One region of the Rhodococcus sp. H29-C3 genome, then DNA from elsewhere that is predicted to be linked to it. Evidence: riboswitches for the same ligand, from Rfam matches in the RefSeq annotation. Region 1 holds a riboswitch; the other holds the start of a gene.
The links. A riboswitch is a leader RNA that binds a small molecule or an ion and turns the genes downstream of it on or off. The one in region 1 is predicted to bind S-adenosylmethionine.
Positions count from the first base shown of each region.

Region 2: another riboswitch for S-adenosylmethionine. It lies ahead of QMK32_RS03190 (aminotransferase class V-fold PLP-dependent enzyme); the one in region 1 lies ahead of QMK32_RS15890 (bifunctional o-acetylhomoserine/o-acetylserine sulfhydrylase).

Region 1 covers NZ_JASITC010000006.1:142,047-156,788, reverse strand. The annotation lists gene QMK32_RS15945 (error-prone DNA polymerase) at 1-77, shown strand, start outside; gene QMK32_RS15940 (metallophosphoesterase family protein) at 129-647, shown strand; gene QMK32_RS15935 (HAMP domain-containing protein) at 633-1,580, opposite strand; gene ctaD (aa3-type cytochrome oxidase subunit I) at 1,675-3,453, opposite strand; gene QMK32_RS15925 (DUF6764 family protein) at 3,577-4,053, opposite strand; partial or broken gene QMK32_RS15920 (DUF4349 domain-containing protein) at 4,554-4,751, shown strand; gene QMK32_RS15915 (tRNA (cytidine(34)-2'-O)-methyltransferase) at 4,958-5,422, opposite strand; gene QMK32_RS15910 (pentapeptide repeat-containing protein) at 5,457-6,065, shown strand; gene QMK32_RS15905 (bifunctional methylenetetrahydrofolate dehydrogenase/methenyltetrahydrofolate cyclohydrolase) at 6,120-6,989, shown strand; gene QMK32_RS15900 (DUF3017 domain-containing protein) at 6,996-7,271, shown strand; gene metX (homoserine O-acetyltransferase MetX) at 7,292-8,446, opposite strand; gene QMK32_RS15890 (bifunctional o-acetylhomoserine/o-acetylserine sulfhydrylase) at 8,443-9,780, opposite strand; SAM riboswitch class IV at 9,940-10,066, opposite strand; gene QMK32_RS15885 (NADP-dependent isocitrate dehydrogenase) at 10,412-11,635, shown strand; gene QMK32_RS15880 (MFS transporter) at 11,810-13,072, shown strand; gene QMK32_RS15875 (response regulator transcription factor) at 13,174-13,848, shown strand; gene QMK32_RS15870 (HAMP domain-containing sensor histidine kinase) at 13,845-14,742, shown strand, end outside.
Region 2 covers NZ_JASITC010000001.1:633,371-648,112, reverse strand. The annotation lists gene QMK32_RS03205 (MFS transporter) at 1-380, shown strand, start outside; gene QMK32_RS03200 (M1 family metallopeptidase) at 440-1,753, opposite strand; gene QMK32_RS03195 (Pls/PosA family non-ribosomal peptide synthetase) at 1,780-5,709, opposite strand; SAM riboswitch class IV at 5,930-6,045, shown strand; gene QMK32_RS03190 (aminotransferase class V-fold PLP-dependent enzyme) at 6,100-7,512, shown strand; gene QMK32_RS03185 (hypothetical protein) at 7,653-8,180, shown strand; gene QMK32_RS03180 (YbaK/EbsC family protein) at 8,258-8,731, opposite strand; gene QMK32_RS03175 (hypothetical protein) at 8,771-9,763, opposite strand; gene QMK32_RS03170 (TetR/AcrR family transcriptional regulator) at 9,893-10,474, shown strand; gene QMK32_RS03165 (DUF6480 family protein) at 10,504-10,725, shown strand; gene QMK32_RS03160 (crotonase/enoyl-CoA hydratase family protein) at 10,761-11,588, shown strand; gene QMK32_RS03155 (MarR family winged helix-turn-helix transcriptional regulator) at 11,595-12,047, shown strand; gene QMK32_RS03150 (PAS domain-containing protein) at 12,113-12,583, opposite strand; gene QMK32_RS03145 (inorganic diphosphatase) at 12,700-13,191, opposite strand; gene dacB (D-alanyl-D-alanine carboxypeptidase/D-alanyl-D-alanine endopeptidase) at 13,324-14,733, shown strand; gene QMK32_RS03135 (Rv3626c family coenzyme F420 biosynthesis-associated protein) at 14,730-14,742, shown strand, end outside.

The DNA.
Region 1 (14,742 bases):
GAGCTGCGACGGTGGTGGCCGATCATCTGCAGCTCATGGACCTACGGGTGATGTCGAAATCTCGAGACTTTCGTTAGAGACCGGGCAGGATAATCTGACGCGATGACAGCACCTGCGTTCGGTGAGATGTGAAACTGCTTCTGCTCGCGGACACCCATGTCCCCACTCGGGCTCGGATGCTGCCCGGGCAAGTGTGGACCGCCATCGACGACGCCGATGTGGTGATTCATGCCGGCGACTGGGTAGATGTGACCATGTTCGGGGAGATTTCTGCCAGGTCGAAGAGGCCGATCTCGTGCTGGGGCAACAACGATGGTGACGACCTCCGTGCCCGGATGCCCGAATGCGCACGAGTTACATTGGACGGGGTTCGGATTGCCGTCGTTCATGAGACGGGCAGCTCAGCCGGACGCGAACAGCGGATGGCAGCGAAGTACCCGAGCATCGATGTTTTGGTGTTCGGACACAGTCATATTCCGTGGGACACCGTGACGGATACCGGTGTTCGGCTGCTCAACCCGGGCTCACCGACCGACAGACGTAGGCAGCCATTCTGCACCTATATGACAGCCGAAATCAACGACGGGATTTTGCACGACGTCGAACTGCATCGGCTCGAGCCACGCCTTCGATCACGCGCTCGCTGACTCGGGGACGTCGCGCGCCTGATCCACCAGGTCGTGCACCAATCGGATGATGACGTCCATGTCCGACATGACTCCGGTACGCAACTCATCCTGCTCGGCAGGGGACAGGGCCGGTCCATCGTGTCCGTCGAGGGCCATCAGGACATCGATCTTTCCCCGAAGCGTATGCAGGGGGCCCATCAGTTCCTCTGCCGCGTCGGTGATCAGACGGTTTTGACGCGCGCCGGATTGGGCCAGGGCAGCAAGCATGTCGTTGAAGCTCGTCGCCAGTGATGCAAGCTCGTCGTCACCGGTAACGGCGATCGGTTGCAAATCACCGGTGCGGGCTACCCGTTCGGTGGCGTTGCGCAAGCGTTTGACCGGACGCAGTCCGGTCCGAGCTACTGCTGTTCCGGCGATCCCGGCCAAGACGATGAGAAGGGTCCCGATCGCGACAAGCGCAAGCGTCAACTTGCCGAGTAACGGCGCGTTGGACTGTAACGACTCTGCCACCATGACCGTTTCGCCCGATACGGTCCGTTTGGCCGACAGCATGTACCCGCGCACCTCGCGGAGCGATTGATCGGTCGAGCCGGTTGCGACCGACTGTTCGGCGGCATCGAGAGTGCCGTCAGTATTGGTGAACGGCCGCGATTCTGCGGTGAAGGTCACGAGTTCGCCGTCCGAGGTCACCAACGCAACTTTGATCGCGGGCCCGTCGGTCGTGCCGACTCCGAACCCGAAGAAGGTCGAGGGAACTCCGGACGTGGCACTTGCGATGAGCGCATCGGCATTTCGAGACACTCGATCGGCTACCTGGGAGCGCAATGCTTGTTCGGTGACCAGGTAGATGGCCAGCGCGCTCACGGCAACCGCGAGTGCGGCCAGACTGATGATGAGAACTCGGATCCGGCTGTGGAGCGAGAAGTTCAATTGCCGACCCCGAGGTGCCATCGCCGAACAGACGATGCCGTAGGCAGTGAACGCGACATCGCTGAAGTATTACCTCCAGTGCTGAGAACTGTCTGAGAGCAACTCGCCGCGGAGATCAGTCCCCAGAATGCTCGTCTTCGCCCGTTGCGATAGGTGCGCGGCGGGCCTTTTCGAGGACCTCGGTGGTCTGTCCGCCGTGACTGCCCGGTCCGACATGAGCCTCGGCGCGCATTCGCTCCACCATGTGTGGGTAGTGGAGTTCGAACGCTGGACGCTCGGAACGTATTCGCGGCAGTTCCGTGAAGTTGTGCCGCGGCGGTGGGCACGATGTGGCCCACTCCAGCGAGTTGCCGTAACCCCACGGGTCGTCCACAGTGACCACCTCGCCGTAGCGATAGGACTTGAAGACGTTCCACACGAACGGCAGTGTCGAGGCTCCGAGAACGAACGCGCTGATCGTGGAGATGATGTTGAGTGTGGTGAATCCATCGGAAGAGAGATAGTCGGCGTAGCGACGCGGCATGCCCTCGGCGCCGAGCCAGTGCTGGACCAGGAAGGTGCCGTGGAAGCCGAGGAATGTCAGCCAGAAGTGCCACTTGCCCAATCTCTCGTCCATCATTCGGCCGGTCATCTTCGGAAACCAGAAGTAGATGCCCGAGAACGTTGCGAACACCACCGTGCCGAAGACCACGTAGTGGAAGTGCGCCACCAGGAAGTAGGTGTCGGTGACGTGGAAGTCGATCGGCGGGCTGGCAAGCAGCACTCCGGAGAGGCCGCCGAAGAGGAAGGTGATCAAGAAGCCGATAGCGAAGAGCATCGGGGTCTCCAACGTCACCTGACCTCGCCACATCGTGCCGATCCAGTTGAAGATCTTCACACCGGTCGGTATCGCGATCAAGAACGTCATGAACGAGAAGAACGGCAACAGCACCGCGCCCGTGGCGTACATGTGGTGAGCCCACACCGCTACCGAGAGGGCACCGATAGCGATCGTTGCGTAGATCAAGGTGGTGTATCCGAACATCGGCTTACGCGAGAAGACCGGAATGACCTCGGAAATGATGCCGAAGAACGGCAACGCGATGATGTACACCTCGGGGTGGCCGAAGAACCAGAACAAGTGCTGCCACAACAACACTCCACCGGTCGCCGGGTCGAACAGATGCGCACCGAGATGTCGATCGGCCGCTACCCCCAACAGTGCCGCCGTCAACAACGGGAAAGCAAGAAGAATCAGAATGCTGGTGACCAGGATGTTCCACGTGAAAATGGGCATCCGGAACATCGTCATACCCGGCGCTCGCAAGCAGATGACCGTTGTGATCATGTTGACAGCGCCGAGAATGGTGCCGAGACCGGCGATCGCGAGACCCATGATCCACAGATCTGCACCGACACCCGGCGAATACACCGCACTCGAAAGCGGGGTGTACGCGGTCCAACCGAAGTCAGCTGCACCACCGGGGGTGATGAAACCGGATGTAGCGATTATCGCGCCGAACAGGTAGAGCCAATACGAGAAGGCGTTCAACCGCGGGAACGCCACGTCCGGCGCACCGATCTGCAGCGGCAGGATGTAGTTGGCGAAGCCGAACACGATCGGCGTCGCATACAGCAGCAGCATGATCGTGCCGTGCATGGTGAACAGCTGGTTGTACTGCTCCGTCGAGAGGAATTGCAAGCCCGGCACCGCGAGCTCGGCACGAATGAGCAACGCCATCAAGCCGCCGATGAGGAAGAACGAGATGGAAGTCGCGATGTACATGATCCCCAACACCTTGGGATCTGTCGTCGTCACCGCCTTGTGAATGAATGAACCTTTCGGTCCCATCCGCGGCGGGAAAGGCCTCACCGCCTCCACAGTGCCAGTGGGCTTGGGCTCAACAGCGGTCACTGATCCTCCTGACGATGGAAGTGACCATAATCATAAACCGCTGGAGGGGGAGTTACTACCTTTTGTCGTAGATCAGGTCCGGCCCGAGCGCGCCTCGTGCGGGTGCACGAGGCGCGCCAAGGGTCAACTTCCGAGGATGCAGAACTGTCCGGAAGCGAGGTTCAACGCGAGAGACAGTGGCCCGACGCAGTCGACGCCGGCAGCTTCGGCGGTTGCACCGGAACCCCAACCGGCGATCGCGATGGTGGTCGAACCTGCGTCCGCCCAGGAATGTGCGATGCCGCCGCCGATTGCGCCCGCGTAGGACGTGCCGCCCGCGCGTGACGCGCCGAGGGCCGTTCCGAATCCTGTCGCGTAGGTGTTCGAGGTGCCGCCGGTTTCGGCGACACTGACGGCCGTTCCACTATCTGCTGCCGTGGCGGTCGAACGCGATCCTTCCGCGGCCGTTGCCCCACAGCTCGCGGTTCCGTCGACGAGAATTTGATTGGCCGACGGTGGAGATACGCACGTCACCGGAGCTGCATTTGCGACGCCGGCTCCGGCGAATCCGGCAGCAACGACGCCGCTGGAAACGGCGAAAACTGCTGCGGTGCGGGACAATCGACTAGCCGACCGCGAAAGGCCCTGTGATGTCGAGGTGAACGATGCTGAGCGGACGAGCGAAGAAAAAGCGGAGAACAACAGGGGCTCCTTCAAGGAAACGAAATGGGTCGGTGCGGCACACCGTACCCCGGTTCTGCGCTGCGGTCATCAGTGAATTATCCCTACTCCATGTAACGATTCGGCACGACTTCGCGGGCCTCGTTCGCTGTCGATGAGTTGCCATACGATCCTTCGATGAAGGGCACTCTGCTCGTCGCATCGGCGGGGTCGTTCGTTCTCCTCGCGGGGCGCAGCGGGAGCAGTGGGGAAGGGTAGGTTCGAGCGTCGGATTCGACGTTCACTGCCCCAAGGGTTGGCGCGCGAACCGGAGTCCAGCGGATCGACACGGGGGCAGGCTCCGGAGTACATGGATCGTAAAGAGGTTGTGCCAGGACAGGTTTACATCACAGTGGACGATCCGAGCTGCGCGCGACGCTTAGGGGGATCGCCTGAAGGCCTTGATCTTGGGAGCGGTCACTACCGCGGATCTGCTCGAGGCGGAATCTGCTGTGTCGAGTAGGCGGGGAGAGCTGGACAGTCTGACCTCGCAGAGAAGCTGCGTCGCGGACCAGGTGGATCCATCAACGGTCACGGTCCCATCAGGCACCGAGGACCTCACGGCGTCACCGGGGCCGGACAACTTCTGGGACGGAATCGTCGCCGGATGGAATTCGCTTGTCGACACCGGGAGAGACGCGCTCGTGGCCCTCGGGCGGGCTATTGACGTGGCTGGGAACTCTCACAGTGGGTGCTCCGGTCGTCTACGTCATCGTCAGGATCGTCCGCCGCGGCACCATCGAGAGGGTCGAACCAGAGGGGCAAGTCAGGGGAGGATGTCGAAGACGCAGATCCGACGTGACCGTCACACGCTCCCAGCAAATCCGTGTTGGCGCCATGCCTCGTACATGACGACGGCTGCCGCGTTGGCAAGGTTGAGCGATCGTCGACCCTCGATCATCGGAATACGCAGTTGCTCGGTGACCAGCGGATCGCCGAGCACTTCCTCGGGGAGGCCGGTCGGTTCGGGACCGAAAAGCAATACATCACCCGGTAGATACGACACGTCCGCGTGAAACTTGCTCGCATGCGCGGTGTAGGCGAACACCCGTTCCGGCGCCAGTGCCTCCCAGGCGGCAGTCAGGTTTTCGTGGACGGTCACCGAGGCGAGATCGTGGTAGTCCAGGCCTGCTCGTTTGAGTTTGGGCTCGGACATGTCGAAGCCCAGCGGACCGACCAGGTGTAGTTCACATCCGGTGCCGGCGACGAGTCGGATCGCGTTTCCGGTGTTCTGGGGAATACGCGGCTGAAAGAACATGAGGCGAAACACCCGGCTCACTCTGCCATCAGCGCTACCGGGAACAATGGCAGAGGTGCACGAGAAACAGATTATCGGCGAGGACTACTCCGACGCGAGACTCGACCAACAGCAATGGGACGACCGTGAGTACGTGGCGTGCAACTTTCGAGACGCCGACCTCAGCGGCGTGAAGACCTCCGCGGTGGTCTTCACGGAATGTGATTTCACCGGCACGGATTTGACCGAATCAGTCCATGTCAACGCGGCTTTTCGCTCCTGCACCTTCGCGCGGACTAATTTGCAACACAGCGTTTTCCGTCATTCGACCATGATCGGCTCGACGTTCGTCGATTGTCGGATGCGCCCGTCGACTTTCGACGAGGTCGACTTCACGTTGGTAGGACTGGGGGGAGCCGACATGCGTGGGATGGACTTGACCAACTGCCGCATGGTCGAGGCGAACTTGGTGAACACCGACCTGCGCAAGGCCATCTTGCGTTCGGTGGATCTCAGTGGCGCACGAACCGTAGGCGCCAAGATGCAGGAAGCCGATCTTCGTGGGGCTCGGATCGACGCGCACCTCTGGATGTCTGCCACGGTGACCGGTGCCCGGATCGAGCTGACACAGGCAGTCGCCTACGCCCAGGCGCACGGGCTTTCAGTAGAGGGCTGACTACTTGCGGACCGGCGTCCGCTCCACCTGCCGACACCTGGAACAATGGTGACCGTGACTGCGACGATTCTGGACGGCAAAGCAACTCGCGACGAGATCTTCGTCGATCTCACTCAGCGAGTGACAAAGCTACGAGAACACGGGATCGTTCCCGGGCTCGGCACGGTGCTGGTGGGTGATGATCCCGGCTCGGCGGCGTACGTCCGCGGCAAGCACAACGACTGCGCCAAGGTCGGTATCACCTCGATTCGGCGTGATCTGCCTGCGGATATCTCACAGGCGGAACTCGACGCCGTGATCGACGAGCTCAACGCCAATCCCGAGTGCACCGGATACATCGTGCAGCTTCCGCTTCCGAAGCATCTCGACGAGAACGCTGCGCTCGAACGGATCGATCCATCCAAGGATGCCGATGGACTGCACCCGATCAACCTCGGCAGACTCGTCCTGGGCAAGCAGGCTGCGTTGCCTTGTACTCCACGTGGCATCGTCCACCTCCTCCGTCGCTACGACGTGGCGCTCGATGGGGCCCATGCTGTGGTCATCGGTCGAGGGGTGACGGTGGGCCGTCCTATCGGTCTGTTGCTCACTCGCAAGAGCGAGAACTCCACCGTCACTCTGTGCCATACCGGGACCAAGGACCTGGCCGCGGAGGTTCGCCGCGCCGACATCGTCATTGCGGCTGCGGGTGTTCCCGGGATCGTCACCGCGGACATGATCAAGCCCGGTGCCGCAGTGCTCGACGTCGGGGTTACTCGAACGGATGAGGGACTGCGCGGGGACGTTGCGCCCGAGGTGGCCGAAGTTGCCGGTTTTCTCTCGCCCAACCCGGGTGGAGTCGGGCCGTTGACGAGAGCGTTCCTCCTTTCGAACGTGGTCGAGCGGGCCGAGCAGGCCCTCGCAACCACCACAGAAGCGGTCTGACCTTCGATGTGGTCCCAGATTCGCAGGAACCTGCCGCTCGTCATCGTGCTCGTTATCATTGCGGCGGCGCTCGTTCTCGTTCTTGCGGATCGGTGGCGCCGCGGCGCCTTCGTATTCGGTGTGGCGACGATAGCGGCCGCAGGCTTCCGGTTGTGCATGCCGGAGAAGAGCGTCGGCCTGCTGCAGGTCCGAAGCAGAACCTTCGACGTCTCGGCTATGGCGCTGGTCGGGGGAGCCATCGTGTTGCTGTCGGCGTCGATCGATCCCCTCGGCACCGACTGAGTATTCGTCCGGTCGAATACTCAGCTGGTGCGACCCGTCGACATGCGCGCATGCTTCATCGTCTCGCCGAGCAGTGCGGATACTGCGCTGGCTTCGGTCAGAAATCCGTCGTGGCCATCACGTGACTGAATGACCTCGAGACCGCGGCATTCCGGGAGGCCGCGAGCGAGTTCCTTCTGTAGCCGCAATGGATAGAGCCGATCGGAGTCGACGCCGCCGACGATAGTCGGGACGGTGGCCATGGCCAAGGCAGCGTCGAATCCACCTCGCCCACGTCCGATGTCGTGCCGGTTCATGGCTTCGGTCAGCAATACGTAGGTGCTCGCGTCGAAACGGTCGACCAGCTTGCTCGCCTGGTGCTGTAGGTAGCTTTCGACCGAGTACCGTCCGCCCTGCCACGGATCTTCTTCGCCTTGACCGGAGTTGGCGAATCTCAGGTCGAGCTCGCTCTCGGTTCGGTAGGTCAAGTGTGCGATCCGGCGCGCTATGCCCAGTCCGACCCGTGGGGCCCGGCCGGTTCCGTGATAGTTGCCGCCCTGCCAGTCGGGGTCGGACTTGATCGCCTCGATCTGAGTTGTCTGCGTACCGATTTGGTCGGCAGTTGCGCGACCTCCGACCGCGAGCACCAGAGCTGACGCGACGCGGTCCGGGTATCCCACTATCCACTCGAGAGTGCGCATGCCTCCCATGGAGCCGCCGACAACGGCTGCACACCTTTCGATGCCGAGTACGTCGGCGAGAGCTATCTCCGCGGACACCTGGTCGCGGATCGAGATCTCCGGAAAGGCACTGCCGTACGGGACTCCGCTCGAATTCAGCGAAGACGGTCCTGTGGTCCCACCGCAACCACCGAGCACGTTGGAGGCGATGACACACCACTCGTCCGTGTCGATCGGAGCGCCGGGCCCGACCATCCCGTTCCACCATCCGGGCAGGGCATGAGCGCCTCCGGCAGGTCCGGACACATGCGAGTCCCCGGTCAACGCATGCTCGACGAGCACCACGTTGTCGCGATTCGGGGACAGCTCACCCCAGCGTTGAACGGCGATGGTCACCTGTGGCAGTGACGCGCCGTTCTCGAGGTCCAGCCGACCGATGTCGATGTAGCCGAGCCGTCCGTCCGGCGTAGGAAAACCTGCGGCCGAACGGACGTCGTGCACTGAGCCGATGGTCAAGACGCCGCCGCAGCGAATCCGCGCTCGAGATCAGCGACGATGTCGTCGATCCCTTCGATGCCCACCGCGAGGCGCACCAGTCCCGGAGTGACGCCCGCCGCGATCTGCTCCTCGGGTGACAACTGCGAGTGAGTTGTCGATGCGGGATGAATCACGAGGGAGCGCACATCACCGATGTTAGCGACATGGCTGTGCAGGCTCAGTGCGTCGACGAACTTCTTGCCGGCGTCGATGCCGCCCTTCAGTTCGAAAGCGACGATTGCGCCCTGCCCCTTCGGTGCCAATTCCTGGCCACGTTCGAACCACGGGGAGGACTTCAGGCCTGCGTAATTGACACTCACTACTTCGCTGCGGGCCTCGACGAAGGCCGCTACCTTCTGCGCGTTCTCGACGTGGCGTTCCATCCGAAGGCTCAGCGTCTCCAGTCCCTGGCTGATCAGGAATGCGTTGAACGGTGCGACTGCGGCCCCGATGTCTCGAAGCAGTTGGACCCGAGCCTTGAGGGCGAATGCCGGTGCACCGAGGTCCGCGAACACCACGCCGTGATAGCTCGGGTCGGGAATGGTGAAGTTGGTGTGGCGCCCTTGGGTCCAGTCGAAAGTGCCACCGTCGACTATGACGCCTGCGATAGCCGTGCCGTGGCCACCGAGGTACTTGGTGGCCGAATGGACGACGATGTCGGCGCCGTGCTTCAGCGGCTGGATGAGATACGGCGTCGCGACAGTGTTGTCGACGATGAGTGGAAGGCCGTTTTCGTGTGCGATCTTCGAAACTCCGGGAATGTCGAAGATGTCGTTCTTCGGGTTCGAGATCGTTTCGCCGTAGAACGCCTTCGTCTTCGGTGTGATCGCGGAGCGCCATTGCTCGAGATCGTCCGGATCGGAGACGAAGCTGACGGTGATACCCAGTTTCCGCAGCGTGTAGTGGAAAAGGTTGTACGTCCCGCCGTACAAGCGCGGGCTCGAGACTATGTGATCGCCTGCTTCGGCGATGTTCAGAATTGCGAGAGTCTCGGCAGCTTGTCCGGAGGCCAAGAGCAGCGCCGCGACGCCACCCTCCAGCGCTGCGATGCGCTGCTCCACGGCATCCTGCGTCGGGTTCATGATGCGGGTGTAGATGTTGCCGGGCTCGGTCAGTCCGAAGAGCGCGGCAGCGTGGTCGGTGCTGTCGAAGGTGTACGACGTCGTCTGGTAGATCGGTAGCGCGCGTGCGCGTGTGACACCGTCAGCGTTCTGGCCTACGTGGATTTGCTTGGTTTCGAAGCTCCACGACGCGGTGGGATCCTCGATGGGTGAGCCGGCGGCATCTACGACGTCGGGTGTGTTCTCGCTCATGGTGGGTAACTACTCCGTTTTCGATTCAAGAGTGCGATTCGGCTGGGGCTCGGCGTAGCGAGCCGGGCGGGGCGTATCGAAGCGACAACACATCGTGAACCTCCTAGGGGCTAGCAACCGAGCATGGTTGCGCTCGATTGTTGGGTTCGCCCCTGGGCGAACCCGCGCTTGTTCTCCGACTACGCGAACGCAGTCGACTAACCAGGTCTTCTCACCCGGGGCACCCCACCGCGGTTGGAGGGTTGCCGGCCAGCAAGCCGGGGCTTTGACGCTGGCACTCATGACCTTCGCAGAATCCTAGCGTGTCCTCCGACACGTCGAATAGCGACACCGTCGCGAGTGTCGATCGGGCTGCAACCAGGGCGCACAGTGGTCGGCGGTCGGAGCTACGACGAAAGGGCCACCGGCCATGCCTGAGCGGCCAAGCAGTACGCTTGTCTTGTTTCCTCGCACGCTCACGCACTGCGCGCGCGGCGTATACGTTCGAAGTCGAGTACACGCACTCGGCCCAGCAGTGAAGAGGCGTAACACGGGTGGGACCGCCGATCGACCCACAACCTCGGTTCTGCGGCAACACCGGCAGTTGAGGAAGACCACAACGGCATACTTCCCAGGAGGACGCGAACCCCACATGTCCAAGATCAAGGTCGAAGGCAAGGTCGTCGAACTCGACGGCGATGAGATGACACGCATCATCTGGCAGTTCATCAAGGACAAGCTCATCCATCCGTACCTCGATGTCGATCTCGAGTACTACGACTTGGGAATCGAATCCCGGGACAAGACCGATGACCGGGTCACCGTCGATGCTGCGAACGCAATCAAGAAGCACGGCGTCGGCGTCAAATGCGCGACGATCACTCCGGACGAGGCTCGCGTCGAGGAATTCGGCCTGAAGAAGATGTGGCGTTCGCCCAACGGGACTATTCGCAATATTCTCGGTGGCACCATCTTCCGCGCACCGATCATCATCTCCAACGTTCCGCGACTGGTTCCGGGCTGGACCAAGCCGATCATCATCGGCCGTCACGCCTTCGGCGACCAGTACCGCGCCATCGACTTCAAGGTCCCCGGACCCGGCACCGTGACCATCACCTACATCCCCGAGGACGGCAGTGAGCCGATCCAGCACGAGCTGGTCAGGTTCACCGAGGAGAGCCTCGGCGGCGTCGTGCAAGGTCAGTACAACTTCAACCAATCGATCATCGATTTCGCCCGTGCGTCGCTCAACTACGGTTTGCAGCAGAATTACCCGGTGTACTTGTCGACCAAGAACACGATCCTCAAGGCCTACGATGGCCAGTTCAAGGACACCTTCCAGGACATCTACGAAAAGGAATTCAAGACGGAGTTCGACGCTGCCGGACTGACGTACGAGCACCGTCTCATCGATGACATGGTCGCGTCGTCCATGAAATGGGAGGGCGGATACGTATGGGCCTGCAAGAACTACGACGGCGACGTCCAGTCGGACACCGTCGCGCAGGGCTTCGGTTCGCTCGGCCTCATGACGTCGGTACTGCTCACGCCGGACGGTAGGACCTGCGAAGCAGAGGCTGCGCACGGCACGGTGACTCGCCATTTCCGTCAGCACCAACAAGGCAAGCCGACATCGACCAACCCGATCGCATCGATCTTCGCGTGGACTCGAGGTCTCGAGCACCGCGGCAAGCTCGACAGCACTCCCGAGGTCATCGGCTTCGCTCAGGCCTTGGAGGACATTGTCATCAGGACCGTCGAAGGTGGCCAGATGACCAAGGATCTTGCCGCGCTCGTCGGAGGAGATCAGGGCTATCTCTCCACCGAAGAGTTCCTCGGCGCACTCGACGAAAACCTGCAGAGGGCTCTGAAGTAGCCACGTGAAACAGCTGAGCACCTGCTCGGGTGAGGACAATCACCGGGCATGGACTCGAAAATCGGGTGCACGCGGGATGAGAATCGAAGAAGGGGACGTTCCCTACGAGGGTCGTCCCTTTCTCGATGTCCGGCCGTGATCATGCTCCCATCTCGATGAAAAGGTTGTTCTGCTGTGAGTGTCACCGATTCGGCGTTCGCCAAGAATGTCACCGCTGTGCGCGAGCGGGTGTCGAACGGTCCGGTCGGCGGTCGCAGAACGTTGTCCACTCGGCGAAAATTCGCGATGCTTGCCCTGTCCATCGGCGGCTTCGGCATCGGCACCACAGAGTTCGTCTCCATGGGCCTGTTGCCCGAAATGGCGACGACCATGAACGTATCCGAGCCGAGCGCCGGACATCTCATCTCGGCCTACGCGCTCGGTGTGGTCATCGGAGCTCCCGTCATCGCAATACTGGCGGCACGGGTACCTCGCCGGGTGTTGCTGCTCGCCTTGATGGTCGCATTCACCCTCGGCAATCTCGGAACGGTCTTCGCTCCGAGTTTCTACGAGTTGATGGCGTCGCGTTTCGTTGCAGGCCTACCGCACGGCGCCTATTTCGGTGTCGCGGCGTTGGTCGCCGCGCACTTGGCGGAGCCGGGGAAGCGTGCCAAAGCGGTCGCCATGGTCATGATGGGTCTGTCGATCGCCAACGTCGTCGGGGTGCCTGTGGCGACCTGGGTCGGGCAGTCCTTCGGATGGCGCAGCGCCTTCGACATCGTCACGGTCATCGGTGCCTTGACCGTCGCTGCGATCGTTGCGTGGATGCCACGCCTGGACGGAATGCCCACCACGCGGGCGATAACCGAGCTCGGTGCCTTGGGGCGTCCGCAAGTGTGGATGACGCTGATTATCGCCGTCGTCGGTTTCGGCGGGATGTTCGCCGTGTACACCTACATCGCAACTACTCTCACCGACGTCTCGGGCCTGTCGAAGGCTTTCGTACCCGTTGCGCTGATGATCTACGGGCTGGGTATGGTCGCCGGCAACTATGCGGGTGGCCAGATTGCGGACCGAATGCTGATTCGGGGGATGTACATCTCGATGACCGCAATCGCCCTCAGTTTGTTCGGTTTCGTGTTCGCGGCACAGAACCCGTATACGGCCTTGCTGTTCGTGTTTCTGATCGGCGCATCCGGTTCGTCGATGGTGCCCGGTTTGCAGACCCGACTCATGGACGTCGCAGCCGATGCCCAGACTCTTGCCGCTTCGCTCAATCATGCCGCGTTCAACCTTGCCAACGCGATCGGAGCAGCCGTCGGTGGTGCAGTGATTGCTGCCGGCTTCGGATACACCGCTCCTGCGGCTGTCGGCGGTGTGTTGGCGCTCGGTGGCATGGTCGTGCTGACTGCTGCGGTCATGATGCAGAAGAAGTCCGACGCGAAAGCCGCGCTCTAGCCGCAACCCACCAGATGGGTTGTGATTGCGCGGAGCGATCTTCACTGAACCTCCACATTTCCCGTCGTTCCCCTCCATAGCCGACCTCTAGGGTCAGGGGCATGAACCGCACAGTCCTGGTCGTCGATGACGAACCGACTATCTCCGACGCTCTTGCCGCGCGCCTACGTGGTGAGGGCTTCGACGTCGTGACGGCTGCTGACGGTCCCACCGCAGTAGAGGTGTGCGCGAGAACTCGGCCCGATGTGGTGGTGCTCGATGTGATGCTTCCAGGCTTCGACGGGCTCGAGGTGTGTCGGCGAATTCAAGCACAGCGTTCGGTGCCGGTCCTGATGCTCACCGCGAAGTCCGACGAGACCGACATGTTGGTCGGCTTGGGTGTCGGTGCGGACGACTACTTGTCGAAGCCCTTCAGCATGCGCGAGCTGGTTGCCCGCGTTCACGCGCTCGTCCGGCGCTCGGAGCGCGTGATGGTCGATGGATCCGCTCCCACGCGTATCGGTTCCATTCGGATCGATCACGATGCACGCCGAGTATCGGGCGCCGACGGTGAAATTCATCTGACACGAACCGAATTCGACATTCTGACGTACCTTGCCTCTCGCCCCCGGACCGCCGTCGGTCGTGACACGCTGCTGGCAGAGTTGTGGGGATGGGAGGACTCGGCGAGTAGCCGTACCGTCGACAGTCATGTGAAGGCCCTGCGACGCAAGCTCGGTGGAGCCCTCATCAGAACCGTGCACGGCGTCGGGTACGCGTTGGAGGTGCCGCGATGACCTCCGTGGCCAACGCCTTGGCGTCGATGACACGTAGGTTGCCGCGCCCGCTCGATTCGCTTGGTTCGTTCAAGTTGAAGGTGTCCTTGATCGTGGGTTTGGTGCTGGCGGCGGCCAGTATCACGTTCTGGTTCGGGGCCGGGTGGCAGTTTCGTTATGCGTTGCTGGCAGCACTTTTCATCTCGCTGGTGGCGACGCAGGTTGTGGCACACGGGATGACGTCGCCGTTGCGAGAAATGACCGTGGCTGCGGGGGCGATGGCACGAGGAGACTATTCGAGACGGGTACGCGCTACCTCTCGGGACGAGATCGGGCAGCTCGCTACAGCCTTCAACACGATGTCGACAGATCTCGAAGCAGCCGAGAAGTATCGGCGAGAGCTGATCGGGAACGTCTCGCACGAGCTGAAAACCCCTATCGCAGCGTTGCGAGCGGTACTGGAAAACCTGGTCGACGGGGTCAGTGAACCCGATCCGGCAACCCTATCCGTTGCGCTGCGACAGACGGAGAAGCTCGGTGACCTCGTGACCGAGCTACTCGACCTGTCACGGTTGGAAGCAGGCGTACTCACCCTCCACGAGGAACTCTTCGGCGTGTACGACTTCCTGTCGGACACGACGAAGGGGCAGCCCCGCGTGCACATCGACGTGGTGCCGCCGACCCTGTCGATCGTTGCCGACAAAGCTCGACTGACCCAGGTCGTGAACAACCTGGTGGACAATGCCGTTCGGCACGCGTCGTCCGGAGCGGACGTTGCCCTCTCGGTTCGGCAGGTCGGTGGCAATCTTCTGTTCGACGTGGTCGACGACGGCCCGGGTATCGCACCCGAAGAACGATCGAGGGTGTTCGACCGGTTCACTCGCGGTGGTTCCACCGATGGTGGCACCGGGCTGG
Region 2 (14,742 bases), on a different contig from region 1:
CTCCGACTCACGCCAGAGGGGCGCTCGTTGCGCTCGCCATTCTGGTCGTCGGGATGTTGCTCGCAGCGTGGGCCGCATCGGTATTGACGATCGCCGCCGCTCTCATCGCGGCGGCAGTGCTCGGTTGCGGTTACGGCATGGCGTTGGTATCCGGATTGCAAGAGGTGCAACGTATCGCCGGCCCCGATGACTTGGCCGGACTGACCGCTGTGTTCTATTCACTCACGTACCTGGGGTTCGCGATACCGGCGATTCTGTCCGCGCTCACCGAGCAGTGGCCGGGGGTCGTGACCTATCCCGCCATCTTCGTCTTCGGTTCGGTTCTCGCTGCGCTCTGCTGGGTGTCCGTTCGCACACGGTCGAGAGCGCACCTTCCCTGAGTCGTGCGCCAGCGCCAGCGCCAGCGTCGGCGGCGGAGCCTACGGAAGCGGGCCGGAGCCTACGGAAGCGCCGGCAGCTCCGCCTGATAGAGCCAGCTGTCCCAGAGTGTTCGCGGACAACCGAAGCGCGATGCCAGGTCGATGAAGTCCTGGCTCGATACCGTCGAATAGCGATACTCTTTGGTCCACAGCTGAATCAGTGCGAAGAACCGCTCGTCACCCACGGTCCTCCGCAGTGAATGCAATGCCAGCGCGCCACGTTTGTAGACCCGGTCATCGAACAGCTTGGCCTTGCCTGGATCGCCGAGTATCAGATCCTTCGGCAAGGTCCGCTGGATGGCGTATGCGCGCTGCGCCTTGTCGTGAGCGCTTGCGCCACCGGAGTTTTCGACCCAGATCCATTCGGAGTAGCACGCGAAGCCTTCGTGCAGCCAGATGTCCGCCCAGGTTCCGAGGGTGAGGCTGTTGCCGAACCACTGGTGCGCAAGCTCGTGTGCGACAAGGCGTTCGAAGCGGCGATCACCCGAACAATGATTGGCGCCGAAGATCGAAATGCCTTGCGCCTCGATCGGAATTTCCAGTTCGTCATCGGTGACGACAACGGTGTAGGCCGCGAACGGGTACGGGCCGTACAGGCGGACGAAGGTCTCCATCATCTGGGCTTGACGGCCGAAATCGTGATCGTAGTGCCGACGCAGCCGTGGAGGGATGATCGCCTCTATCGGTACGGGCTCGGTGCTGGTGACGCGGTGCTCGTAGTGCCCGATCTGGATGGTGGCAAGGTACGTCGCCATGGGCTCGGGCTGCTCGTATAGCCACGTCGTGCGGCTCGCCCGCGTCTGCTTGCGCACCAACGTTCCATTGGCCACCGCATAGTAGGGCGAGTCCGTGGTGATCGTGATGCCGTAGCTCGCTTTGGATACGGGATGGTCGTCGCAGGGAAACCAGGACGCGGCACCGTTGGGTTGGCTCGCGACGATGGCCCCTTCGGCGAGTTCGTCCCAGCCGACTTCACCCCAGAAACTGTTGATGGGCTTGGGAATTCCGCCGTAATGCACGGTAACGACGAGCGCCCCACCCGAGAGGATCGGTTTGGCCATGGTGATCTTCAACTTGCCGCGCTGCTGCGAGAACTTCACCGAGCGAGACCCGTTGACCGACACCTTGGACACCCGCAGTGCAGGCCCGAGATCGAGCGCGAACTTCGCAATGGTCGCGGTGGTGACGGCGGTTATCTGCGCCGTTCCGGTCAGTCGATTGCTGTCGACCTTGTATTCGAGATCCAGCTCGTACCGCGAGACCCGATATCCGCGGTTGCCGCTCTCGGGCAGGTACGGGTCGATCGGCGCATCGTTGGCGTCGAGGTCGAACATCGGAGTCACCGTTTTCGGGCCAGGTTTCACAGGGTCGCCTCGGCCGCTGCAGTGATCCGGCGGTACGGATCGCCCTTTGCCCACGGCGCGATCGGGTTACCCTGCCAACGCGTGTGCGCAGGCACGGTGTCACCGCGCATGACCAGAGATGCCGGCCCGACGGTCGCACCGTCGCCGATTCCCGCGGCAGGCAGTGCGACGCAATGCTGCCCCAGTGTGGCTCCTCGTCCGAGGGTGACGCTGTCCATGGACATGATCCGATCATGGAACAGGTGCGTCTGCACAACGCACCCACGGTTGACTGTCGCGCCGTCGGCAAGTGTCACAAGATCGGCTTCCGGCAGCCAGTATGTTTCACACCAGACTCCGTGGCCGATGTCCGCGCCGAGCCAACGAAGCCACATGTTGAGCACCGCCGTGCCTTCTGCTGCCCGCGCGAACCACGGGGCCGCGACGGTTTCGACGAACGTGTCGGACACTTCGTTGCGCCACACGAACGAGCTCCACAGCGGGTGTTCCACCTTGTCGATGCGGCCGACCCAGGCCCACTTCGCCAGCGCGGATATGGCGGCGGCGACGGCACCGGCAATCAGCAGTACGACTCCGCTGAGTAGAGCGGCAAGCCAGTACCCATGACTGTCGGCCAATGCGAAGAGTCCGAACAACACACCAAGGCCGATCGCGAACGTCACAACCACGGGAATCAGTCGGCAGGTCTCGACGAATGCCCGGGCGATCTTGAGCTTCGTCGGCGGATCGAACGTGCGCGAGGAGTCTGCTCTCCCGGAGGCACGACGCAACCGCACGGGTGGGCTGCCGAGCCAGGACGATCCTGATTTCGCCTTGTCCGGGGTAGCCGACAGCACTGCGACGAGGCCGTTCTTCGGGACTGTGCGTCCTGGACCCGTCATGCCCGAGTTGCCGAGGAATGCGCGCTTGCCGACCTTGGCATCCCCGAGGCGCATCCAGCCGCCGCCTAGCTCGTAGCTTGCGATCATCGTGTCGTCGGCGAGGAATGCACCGTCGGCGACGGTGGTGAATTTCGGAATCATCAGCACTGTCGAGGCCTCGACGTCCTTGCCGATCTTGGCGCCGAGAAGTCGCAGCCATCCCGGCGTCAACAAGCTGGCGTAGAGCGGGAACAGGAAGGTGCGCGCGGAGTCCATGAGTCGTTCCGTTGCCCACACCTGAAAGCCGATTCGGCTGCGAACCGGGTGATAGCCCTCGGTCAGGCCGATGCTGCACAGACGCACCGCGGCCACCGTGATGAGCGCGAACGTCGCGAGCGAGACCATCGTGGCGACAGGTAGCAGCAGCACGCCGCGGCCGAGTGCACCGAGCAGCGTCGCCGCAGTGTGCAGCCACCAACCCATCAGTACCAACGAGACGCCGATCGAGAAGATCGCCATACCCGACAGGAACAGCGACGCGACGCCGTACGCCACGATCCACCGGGTCGCGCGAGGTGGTGTTTCCTCGGGCCACGGGTGCTCGGCCTTGCCGATCTTCGTGGCGGGGGAGCCCGCCCACATCTGACCGGCTTTGACGCGTCCGACAACCGCGGAACCTGCAGTGACGACGGCGTTCTTGCCGACCGAGGTGCCGGGAAGGAGCGTCGATCGTGCGCCGACAGTTGCCCCTGCACCGATCCTGATGCCGCCGATGTAGACGATGTCACCGTCGATCCAGTGACCGGTTAGGTCGACCTCGGGTTCGACGGAGCAGCCGTCGCCGAGTTCGAGCATTCCCGTAACGGGAGGCATGGTGTGCAGATCGACGCCCTTGCCGATCTTCGCGCCGAGTGCTCGGGCGTAGTAGACCATCCACGGTGCGCCGGACAGGTTGGAGGCGCCGCTGGCGTCGGTGAGGCGCGTTGCCGTCCACAGGCGCAGATGCACGCTGCCGCCGCGGTCGTAGGCGCCGGGCTTGACTCCGGTCAGCAGCAGGCGTGAGCCGACGACCGAGATTGCCATCCGGCCGACCGGCGTGATGAACAGCAAGAATGCGACCAGGAGCCACCACCAGGACACCGTCGGCGCCCATGGGACGTCGGCGAACCACGACATGACGTTGGCGAGTATGCCGAGCCAGGTGACCCACTGCAGACCGGTCAGCGTGGTCAGCGGCACCGTTGCGGCGATCTGGATCCACTGCGCCCGACGCGGTGTCGGGATGACCTCACGCGGAACGACGTCGACCGGCGGTGCGAGGTCGTCGAGCATGCGGGCGAGTGAGCCGAGCCGCGGATGGTCGTACAACTGCGCGACGGTGACCTCGGGAAAACGCTGACGCAGCGCTGTTACCAACTGCGCGGCGGACAACGATCCGCCACCGTTCTGGAAGAAGTCGGCGTTGTCGTCGGAGATCTGAGCGCCGAGAATTTCGGTCCACAGTTCGGCAACCCATCCTGCGGTTCCGCCGAGCCCGGAGTGTTCGCCCATGCCGGGGAGTGGCCACGGGAGCGCGTTTCGATCCACCTTGCCCGACGTCCGTGTCGGCAGCTCATCGACGAGGGTGAGCCGCGGAACGAGCGCCGATGGAAGTTGCTGGGCGAGCAGGGTGCGCGCGGCGTCGAGATCGAAGTTCGGGTCGGTGCTGGACAGATAACCGATGAGTACCGAGTTGCCCGCGCCGGTGGTGCGAATTGCAGCGGCAGCGCCGGCAACACCGGGGAGGGCCTGTAGTGCGTTGTCGATCTCGCCGAGTTCGATGCGTCGCCCGCCGAGCTTGATCTGATCGTCGGCGCGCCCCTGGAAAAGGAGACCTTCGAGCTCGAGTTTGACGAGGTCTCCGCTGCGGTACGCGCGCTCCCATCCGAGCGTGGGCATGGGCGCGTACTTTTCGGCGTCCTTCTCGGGGTCGAGATAGCGGGCGAGTCCGACACCCCCGATCACCAGTTCACCGACTTCTCCGACGGCTACGGGCTTGCCTGCAGCATCGACGACCGCGAGATCCCAGCCGTCGAGCGGTAGCCCGATGCGCACCGGACCCTTGCCGTCCATGATCGATGCGCAGGCGACGACGGTCGCCTCGGTCGGACCATAGGTGTTCCACACTTCGCGCCCGTCCACGGCGAGACGCTCGGCCAACTCGGGTGGGCATGCCTCGCCGCCGAAGATGAGCAACCTGACTGCTTCGAGGGCGACGGCAGGCCACAGGGCCGCCAGAGTGGGAACCGTCGACACGACGGTGATGTCGCGCGAGACGAGCCACGGACCTAGGTCCAGGCCACTGCGCACGAGCGAACGGGGTGCGGGCACCAATGCGGCGCCGTGACGCCAGGCGAGCCACATCTCTTCGCACGATGCGTCGAACGCCACGGACAGGCCCGCCAGCACACGATCGCCGGGGCCGAGTGGATCGTCCTGCATGAACATGCGCGCTTCTGCATCGACGAAGGCCGCTGCACTGCGGTGGCTCACGGCCACCCCCTTCGGGGTCCCGGTCGACCCGGAGGTGAAGATGACCCAGGCGTCGTCCTCGGGTGTCGGGGCGCCGACGTCCGAGGCGGGTGCAGTGTCTTTTTCGGCAGTGCCTGCAACGATTCCGCTCGCGGTCACCACCGCGGTGACTCGGGCCTCCCCGAATACGAGTTCGGCGCGCTCGTCCGGGTCGTCCGCGTCGACGGGCACGTAGGCCGCCCCGGCGTTCAGAATCGACAGAATGGCGACGTACAGGGCGAAGGATCCCGACGGCATGCGGATTCCGACGCGATCGCCGCGGCGAACACCGGCCCGAGACAGCCACTGTGATCCCTCGTCGATGTCTACGAGCAATTCGCTGTAGGACACCGCGACAGTGCCGTCGTCGATTGCGGGTGCGTCAGGGTATTGCTCTGCGGTGGCGCGGAGGATATCGATGAGCGTGCGCTGCTCGGGCGCGTGCTCGGAGCGCAAGAAGTCGGTGGGTACGTCGGCCGAAGGCAGCTCGGGGGCCGAATCCGCTTGTGGTTGCACAGAAAACCGGGTGTCCTTCTTCTCGTTGGTTCCGAATTGCGAGTGAACCTCGACGGTCGTTATCTCATGTTCGGGTGGCCGGAAGGTGAACGGACGGATGGATCGGTGAGGCTCGACACCGCGCGAATTCTACTCGGGATACGGCTTCGGCTCGGCTGGAGACGCGATTTCCTACCGGAAGGGTTGACAACCGCGTAGACCGTTTGCCATCCTCTTCACAGGTCATGAGTACCAGCATCGAGCCCCGGCTTGCTGGTCGGCAACCCTCCTCCGCGGTGGGGTGCTCCGGGTGACGACCTGGCTGACGCCGGAATACCGGCGCGGCAAGCGCGGACTCGATCGTCCTTCTTCGATATTTCGAGTCCCTTGATCTACAAGGGGATATTTGTCATGACTGCTGTTCTCGAAAGCTCGTGCGCACCGTTCGCCTTGGTCAGTGGGGCGGACCTCCAGGTCCCGCTGGTCGACGGCAGTACCTGCACTTATGCGAACTTCGACTACGCTGCCAGTGCTCCTGCTCTCGCAGCGGTGACCGATCGGATCCTCGAGCTCCTGCCCTTTTACTCGAGTGTGCATCGCGGCGCAGGCTATGCCTCGCGCGTGTCGACGGCGGCGTATGAAAAGGCTCGTACGACTGTCTCGGATTTTGTTGTTGCACACAGTGACTCGGTGACAATCTTCACCAGGAACACCACCGACTCGCTCAACCTGCTGGCGCGGTGCGTGCCCGGTGAGACCGTCGTACTCGACATCGAGCACCACGCAAATCTCTTGCCGTGGCGGGACCGCCGTGTCGTCGTTGCTGCCGACACCCTCGCTGAGACAGTGGCGCGCATCGAGGTCGAGCTCGCCACGAAACCTGCTGCGTTGCTTGCTATCACGGGCGCCTCGAATGTCACCGGTGAGGTGTTGCCCATTCGTGAACTCGCAGAGCTGGCTCATCGGTACGGTGCCCGCATACTCGTCGACGGCGCCCAGTTGGTACCGCATCGGCGGGTCGACATCAGCGACCTCGGCATCGACTACCTCGCCTTCTCCGGCCACAAGCTGTACGCCCCGCACGGTGCAGGAGTACTAGTGGGTCGTCGCGACTGGCTCGATGCGGCTCAGCCGTACCTGGCAGGTGGCGGTGCCGTGCACAGTGTGAGCGTGGAATCCACTGCATGGGCGCGCTCGCCCGCGCGTCACGAAGCAGGCACGCCCAATGTCCTCGGTGTCGCCGCAGTGGCTGCGGCGTGCGAGGCGCTCGCCGGGCACGAGAGATCGGGATCCGTCGAACACGAGCGTGCTCTGTCGGACCGATTGCGTGCCGGACTGACGGCAACCCCCGGCGTGCGCTTGCTCGAAGTGTGGACCGACGCTCCGGATACTGTGGGGATCGTCACATTCACGATCGACGGCTTCGGGCCCGGTGAAATCGCTGCCTACCTGTCGGCCGAGCATGGCATCGGTGTTCGAGACGGCAAATTCTGTGCGCATCCACTTCTTGCGCGCCTAGGTCGTCCCGACGGGGCAGTGCGGGCGAGCCTCGGTCTGGGAAGCTCGAGCGCCGACGTCGATCGCCTGCTCGGAGCCATAACGCAGCTCGTGCACGAGGGTGCTTCGTGGACATACGCGGAGGAGGACGGATGGTGGAATCCGGTGCCCGATCCGCGTCCCTTCCCCGATCTGGTGGACGGGAAGGCAGGAGTCGGATCGCCCTGTGTTCCTGCCGCGGTGCCGGTGAGTGCCCTCGGGGAGCCAGGTGCCGCTGAGTGGAACGAAGCCCCATCGCCGACTGAAGCGGTTAGCATCGGAATATGACAGCAATTGTCTTGTGGCGCAACCGTCGCTGGTGCGACAGGTACGTCGATTTGTGCCGGACCGCGTCCGGATCTTGTAGGCGCTCGGGTTAGACCCTTACAGAAGCCGCATCCCTTGCCTTGTACGAAGGACACGATCGCATGTCGCACAGTTCCGATATCGCCCACGCTCGCCCCATCCGGGTGGCCCTCGACGTGTTGGGTCAGTGGACCGAACTCACCGACTCGACTCCGTCTTCGGAGATGGTGAGAATTCAGGCCGAGGACCTACGGGAAGCGCAGAATCTGCGCACGCGGCTACGGGCCGAGGCCGTCGAGTCGGGCAAGAACGCCGACGACGTGGCCGTGTATCTCGATATCGAGATACATATTGCGGACGATGCACGCACTGCCCGTCGAGAGTTTTCAGGCCTCGACGCCCCGGTAGTTCCGGCCTCGATTCGCTATATCGGTACACCCGTCGGGCTGGCAGGCCTGATAGCCGATGTGAAAGCTGCTGACGTCGCCGATGGCGTCACCCTGATCGCGGTGGGTCCCCAGGAAGCGAATTTCGGCAAGGTCGCCTACGGCGTCGTGCCGTGGCTGGAAGATCGTGGCGTTGCGTTCTCGGCGTCGAAGGTGGAGGGAGCCACCGGAGTTCGACCTGCCTCGCACGTGCTCGCCTCGTAGCTCGCACTATTACTCGCTCCGCATCTGCCTTCATGTCCCCGGCAGCCTCTGCTGTCATGTCCCCGCAGCCTTTGCTTTCATGTCATAGACAGAGCGAGTCCGGCGGTGATGCGCAGCAGTTCCGAATAGGTCGTCCGGAAGAGCGTGTTCGGATGTCCTGCAGCAGCCCATAATTCGGGGTACTCGGCCAGTTGCTCATCGACGTATGTGGGCAGATTCGTCGGGTGACCCACCGGTGCGATGCCTCCGATCGGTTGACCGGTGCAGTGCTTGACCAGCTCGAGTGAAGCTTGCGACAACGTGCCCTCCAGGCGCCGACCTGTCCGATCGAGGTTCACGCGGTGCGCACCGGAGACGAGCAGTAGCACTGGGTCGTCGTCGAGCAGAAACACCAGTGACTTCACGATCGCGCCGACGTCGACGCCGAGAGATTCGGCGGCGGCGTCGGCGGTCACTGTCGGCACGGGCGCGGTGACGACCACCCCGTGATGTCCACGCGAGATCAGGACGTCCGCGACGTGGGCTGCGTTCGGGTGAAGAAGCCGGTGCATATGGCAAGCGTATTGCCAAACGGCAGTCCGTGCCTCGTACTAGGCGTCGACTGGGAGGTTCGAAGATTTCTGTTGTCTGCGGTAGGTGAAGCCGAAGAACAGGGCGAGTCCGATCACTGTGTACAGGACGAGTGCCAGGGCCGGTTGTCCCAGGCCGGTGCCGGAGAAGTAGACGATGCTCCGAACGCCTTCGGTGCTGACACCTGGGGTGATCCAGCGACCGACTGCCGAATAGAACTCGGGAAGCACGTTCGGACCGAATGCGCCTCCAGCGCTGGGGTTTCCGAGAATGACGAATACGATGATCGCGATCGGCACAGCGGCAACACCCACCGCAGCGCGTAGCCCCAGCGTGAACAGTGCTGTGGCCAGAACCACGGCTGTCCCCAGCAGTGCGAGAGGGAACCAGTGGCCGGCGAACGTTCCGAGAACATGCGTGGTGATGAACGCACCGAGGATTCCGGACAGGATCGAATAGCCGATGAGCACCCCGAATTGAGCCGACGCTTCGCGTAGCGACTTCGGTGCGCCGATGAGGAGCCCGATTGCTGCCGCGAGGAGGTACCCGCCGACGACCCAACCGACGGAGAGATAGAAGCCGGACAATCCGCGGTTGTCGTGGATACTCACGGGAATATCGTCGCGGACGACGAAGGTGCGGTTCTGACTCTGGTCGACCTTGGTGAAGATTGCTTCGAGCGAGCTGGCAATGGAACTGCCTGCAGCGCTGGCGGTGATGAGTGTATCGGTGCCCGTCGGGCTCAGAACGTAGGCGCCCAGGACCTCTCGGTTGCGGATCATTGCACGTGCATCACCCGTGCTGGCAGCAGTTCGGGCATCGAGGGGAGTGCCGTCGATGGCGTTGAGCTTGTCGGCTGTGTCGGAGTCCACTCCGGCAGGGAGTCCTTGCTCGGCTACGACCACGATCGGAATCTCACGAGGCGTGGGCTGATGGAAAGCCGCGACATAGCTGAGGATGAAGCCGAGTTGGAGTATCAGCACTCCGGCCGCTAGCCAGACAACCTTGCGCATGGGTCGAACTCCCTCTCGAACGAATTGTCAATACCTAAGGTATTGAATACTCTAGGTATCGTGATGGTAGATGGTCAAGAAGAGTGGCAGTCGACACAGATGCCGACGGCCAGGCCCGGACGCGAGAACGTGCGTGAGCGGCTGCTCGACGCCGCAGCCGACGAGTTCACCGAACACGGATTCGCGGCGGCCAAACTCCAGGACATCGCAAGACGAGCTGGATTCACCAAGGGCGCCGTCTACTCCAATTTCCAGTCCAAGCAGGCGCTGTTCGCCGAGCTGCTCTCGCGCCGTTCGCTGGAACTCGCCGCGCGAGTCGTCGACGACGTGTCCGACCTCGGGCCCGGGGACGCTGCCGGAGCAGGTGGTAGCGCCATCGCGTCGTGGATCGTCGCCGAGCCCCGGTGGCCACTGTTGGTGACCGAGTTCGGCATACATGCAGGTCGAGACCCGAAATTGGCGGAGAGCTACCGACGCGAGCGTCGACTTCTTCGAGAAGAACTCGCCAACCTGATCTCCGCCAGAGCCGAGCCGTGGGGCGTAGCGGACACCCTCGATGCGCGAGAAGTCGCGACGTCACTGCTGGCCCTGATCTCCGGACTGTCCGTCGAGCATTCCGTCGATCCGGACGAGATCGACGAACGAACCATCGGGGCCGCGATCACCGAACTCTTCGCAGGGGCAATCGCCCGGGCGACCGAGCAAGATTGAAGCGGTTCTCATCGGGTATTCAACCCGACATGAGCGCTCAGAACCCGGATCCGAACGAAACCGCAGGATTGGAACCAGGCGGCGGTGTTCAGCCCGGAGATACGCCACCGGCAGAAACTGGCGTCGGTGGGCCACATCACGAACCGCCGCAACGAGGGTTGGCATTACCGATCGTGTTTCTCGGTCTTATCGGGCTGGTTGTGATCATCGTCGCAGCTGGGCTGATCGGTCGAATCTTCGGTCTCTACTAGTAGGTGACCGCAGGCATGCCGCTAGGCTCAGCGGCATGAAGGAACAAATCTGGAACGCATTTTCCGTCGAAATCGCCGACCATGTGGCGGTAGTTACCCTGATCGGTCCTGGCAAGGGTAACGCGATGGGCCCGGACTTCTGGAACGAGTGTCCACTGGTTTTCGCGCAGCTCGACGCTGATCCCGACGTACGCGCAATACTCCTCGTAGGCTCGGGCAAACACTTCACTTTCGGTCTCGACCTGGCAGCGATGGCAGGCGAGTTCGCACCGCTGATGGCAGACAAGGCCCTCGCGGGTCCGCGCACCGCATTCCACAACACGATCAAGCGGATGCAGTTGGCCACCAACGCCGTTGCCGACTGTCGCAAGCCCGTCGTTGCAGCCGTGCACGGCTGGTGCATCGGTGGCGGCCTCGATCTCATCAGTGCCGCCGACATCAGGTACGCCAGCTCCGATGCCAAATTCAGTGTTCGCGAAGTGCGGGTCGCCATCGTCGCCGACATGGGTTCGCTCGCGCGACTGCCCGCGATCATCGGCGACGGTCACCTTCGCGAACTCGCATTGACGGGCAAGGACATCGACGCCGCTCGTGCCGAGAAGATCGGACTGATCAACGACGTGTTCGAGGGCCACGACGCGCTGATCGCCGGTGCTCGGGCTACGGCAGCAGAGATTGCCGCCAACCCGCCTCTCGTCGTGCAGGGCGTCAAGGAGGTCCTGGACAACTCACGTGCAGCCGACGTCGACGCCGGCCTGCGATTCGTAGCTGCTTGGAACGCGGCTTTCCTCGCCTCGAACGATCTGACCGAGGCGATCACCGCAGTGTTCGAGAAGCGCCCGGCAGAGTTCTCCGGAAGCTGACCCACCGTGGATTACGCCGAAGAAATCGGTACCCAGCTGGTGCGTCTGCAGCGCGCACGGGACCGCAAGATCGCGCAGCTGACCGAAGAGTCCGGTGGCGTCGACGGGGCAGCTTTCGTGTGCTTGTTTCGATTGCTTCGCGACGGCCCGATGAGGTCGAGTGAGCTGGCGGCACTGGTCAACTCGGACCCGTCGACGGTGAGCAGGCAGGTCGCCCAGCTCGTCGACCGTGGGCATGTCGAACGTGTTCGCGACGAGAGCGACGGCAGAGCGTTTGCCCTGGCCGTCACCGAGTCGGGCAAGGAAGTAGTTCATCGAATCCAGCTGCGCCGGACCGCGCACATCGGCAAGATCATCGAAGACTGGTCGAACGACGACCGTGCGTCATTGGTCGAACTGTTGGACAGATTTCTGACCGATTACGAGCGATCCAGAGTGGATACGTCCAGAGGTTCGTGAGGAACGAATCCAGGTCGGTCATGTCTCGTCTTCGGGCTACCCGGTCGAGGCATGACGACCCGGAGTCAGCGTAGGGCGCTTTTGGGGTCGTTCCAGAGTTGATCGGTGAAGTCCTCCAGCGCGACGAGTACGACCGTGTCCTCGGCTCGACGAAGGATCGATTTACTGGCCCGAACCTGGACCACATCGCCGGTCTTGTCGGTCATGCGCCACAGCGAATCAGCTCGCGTGGCAACCGTCGTCAAGAACATGTCGGCGACGTTGACGCCCTCGGGGGCCTGATCGGGAAAGATGTCATGCAAATGAAAGTCTGCACGAGCGGATTCCTCGGTGCCGAATAGATCGTCGAAGGCTTCGTTCGCGAACACGATTGCGCCACTGGGATCGACGGCGAGAATCGGCACGGGGATGCGGTCGAGAACAACCGTCACCGGCAGCTCCGGAAATTGTCCCGCATCGGAGACGAAGCTGACTTGTCTGTTCTTACGACGCTCGCCCGAATCTGCGGACGAATCGACGGAATTGCTTTCGCTCATAAATCTCCCCACTAGTGCGTCGATCGAACCATGCTGTGCTGCGTACCGCAGGGGAAGCGCAAACACTTCCCCTGCCGGGAACATTCAAGTACGGAACTGCAGGTGTCGAAAGGTTTTCAGTGCTCTGGATTGTCTGCCAAACGCTTGAACGATGCAGCGATTTCGGCTTCTGCCTCGGCCCGGCCTACCCAGTCCGCGGCCGTGACGTGCTTGTTGGGCTCGAGGTCCTTGTAGTGGACGAAGAAGTGCTTGATCGCGTCCAGTTCGAATGTCGAGACATCGCTGAGGTCCTGGATGTGGTCCCAGCGTGAGTCGCCTGCGGGTACACACAAGACCTTGTCGTCGCCGCCGGCCTCGTCCACCATCTTGAACATTCCCACTGGGCGGGCCTCGACGACGACTCCGGGGAAAACGGATTCCGGGAGAAGGACGAAAGCATCGAGCGGATCGCCGTCCTCGCCGAGGGTGTTCTCGATGAAGCCGTAGTCGGCCGGGTAACCCATCGCCGTGTACAGGTAGCGGTCGAGGCGAATTCGACCGGAAACGTGGTCGATTTCGTACTTGTTTCGCTGACCCTTGGGGATCTCGATGGTGACGTCGAACGACACGCGCTGCCCTCGCTCTTCTTTGTTCTCGTCTTGCGTCTCGAATGACGCACGATGGTGGCGGGGTCAGCGTACCGGACCCGAGGATACTGTTGGAGAAACTGGCAACGGGAAGAAGAAGACACCGATGGAGGAATGTTGGCCAGGTTGACCAAGCGAAATCTCGGTCCCACCGCGGGGAGGCGGCGACGGAGAACCCGCATCCTTCTGATTCTCGTTGCGGTATTGGTCCTTGCGGCGGGCGGAACAGCAATTGCGGCCATCGTCCCGCACGGAGCCGATACGAACTCCGAGGTGCTTCTCGCGCCCGAGCCGGACCCGGTAACGCTCGTGCCGACCATCGCGCCGATATCGGACATTGCACCTGCACCCTCCGTCGCAGGTATCGCTGCCGCGCTCGCGCCGGTGGTCGCATCGCCGGATCTCGGCGCATTCACCGGATCTGTGGCCGACGCCGTCACGGGGGAGGTGCTGTGGTCCTCGGGGCCGGACACCCCGATGACTCCCGCATCGACGACCAAGGTCTTGACGGCAGGCGCGGCGATGCTCGCGCTGTCACCGGAACATCGCGTCACCACCAGAGTGGTGAAGGGGCAATCCGCTGGTGAGATCGTCATCGTGGCCGCCGGCGATCCGACGATCACCGCTCGGCCCCTGGGCAGCGAAAGCTTCTACTCAGGCTCGGCGCGTATAGACGATCTGGTGGAGCAGATATCCAAATCCGGTACGCCGGTCGACAGAATCGTCGTGGACACATCCATCTACAGCGGCCCGACAATGGCACAGGGATGGTTTGCTCCTGACATCGCAGCCGGTTACATCACGCCGATCGAACCGATCATGATCGACGGCGGCCGATCCGATCCGTTGGAAGACGAGTCCCCGCGAAGCGTCGAGCCGGCCCTCGATGCTGGTCGCGCGCTGGCCCGGGGCCTAGGGATCGACCCGGCTCGGGTGTCCACCGGTGCGGCACCACCCGGTGCCGATCAGGTGGCGAGTGTTCAATCCGCACCTCTTCGTGATCGTCTCGGCCAGATGATGGGCCGCTCGGACAACGTCCTCGCAGAAGCCATCGGGCGCGAGATCGCCATCGAGACCAACACGCAGCCTTCCTTCACCGGTGCGGTGGACTCGATCGAACAGACACTGTTCGCCGCCGGTTTCGACATGTCCGGCCTCGAGCTGCACGATTCGAGCGGACTGTCGGTCGACGGGGTGATCCCGGCAAGACTGCTCGATCAGATATTGACTTCGGCCGCAGGATCGGGCAAGCCCGAACTCCGCCCGATGCTCGACTACCTTCCCGTCGCCGGGTCCACCGGCACGCTGTCGGATCGATACGCCAGCGCCGAACGCGTCGGAGCAGGCTGGGTGAGGGCCAAGACCGGCACCTTGTCGACCGCAAGTGCTCTCGCTGGATACGTAGTGGATGTGGACGGCCGGACGTTGACGTTCGCGTTGATGTCCAACGACCGTCCACCCGAAGTCAGCAGACCGGCGCTCGACGCCGTGGCGGCTACCCTCAGACTGTGTGGTTGCCGATGACGAACGAAG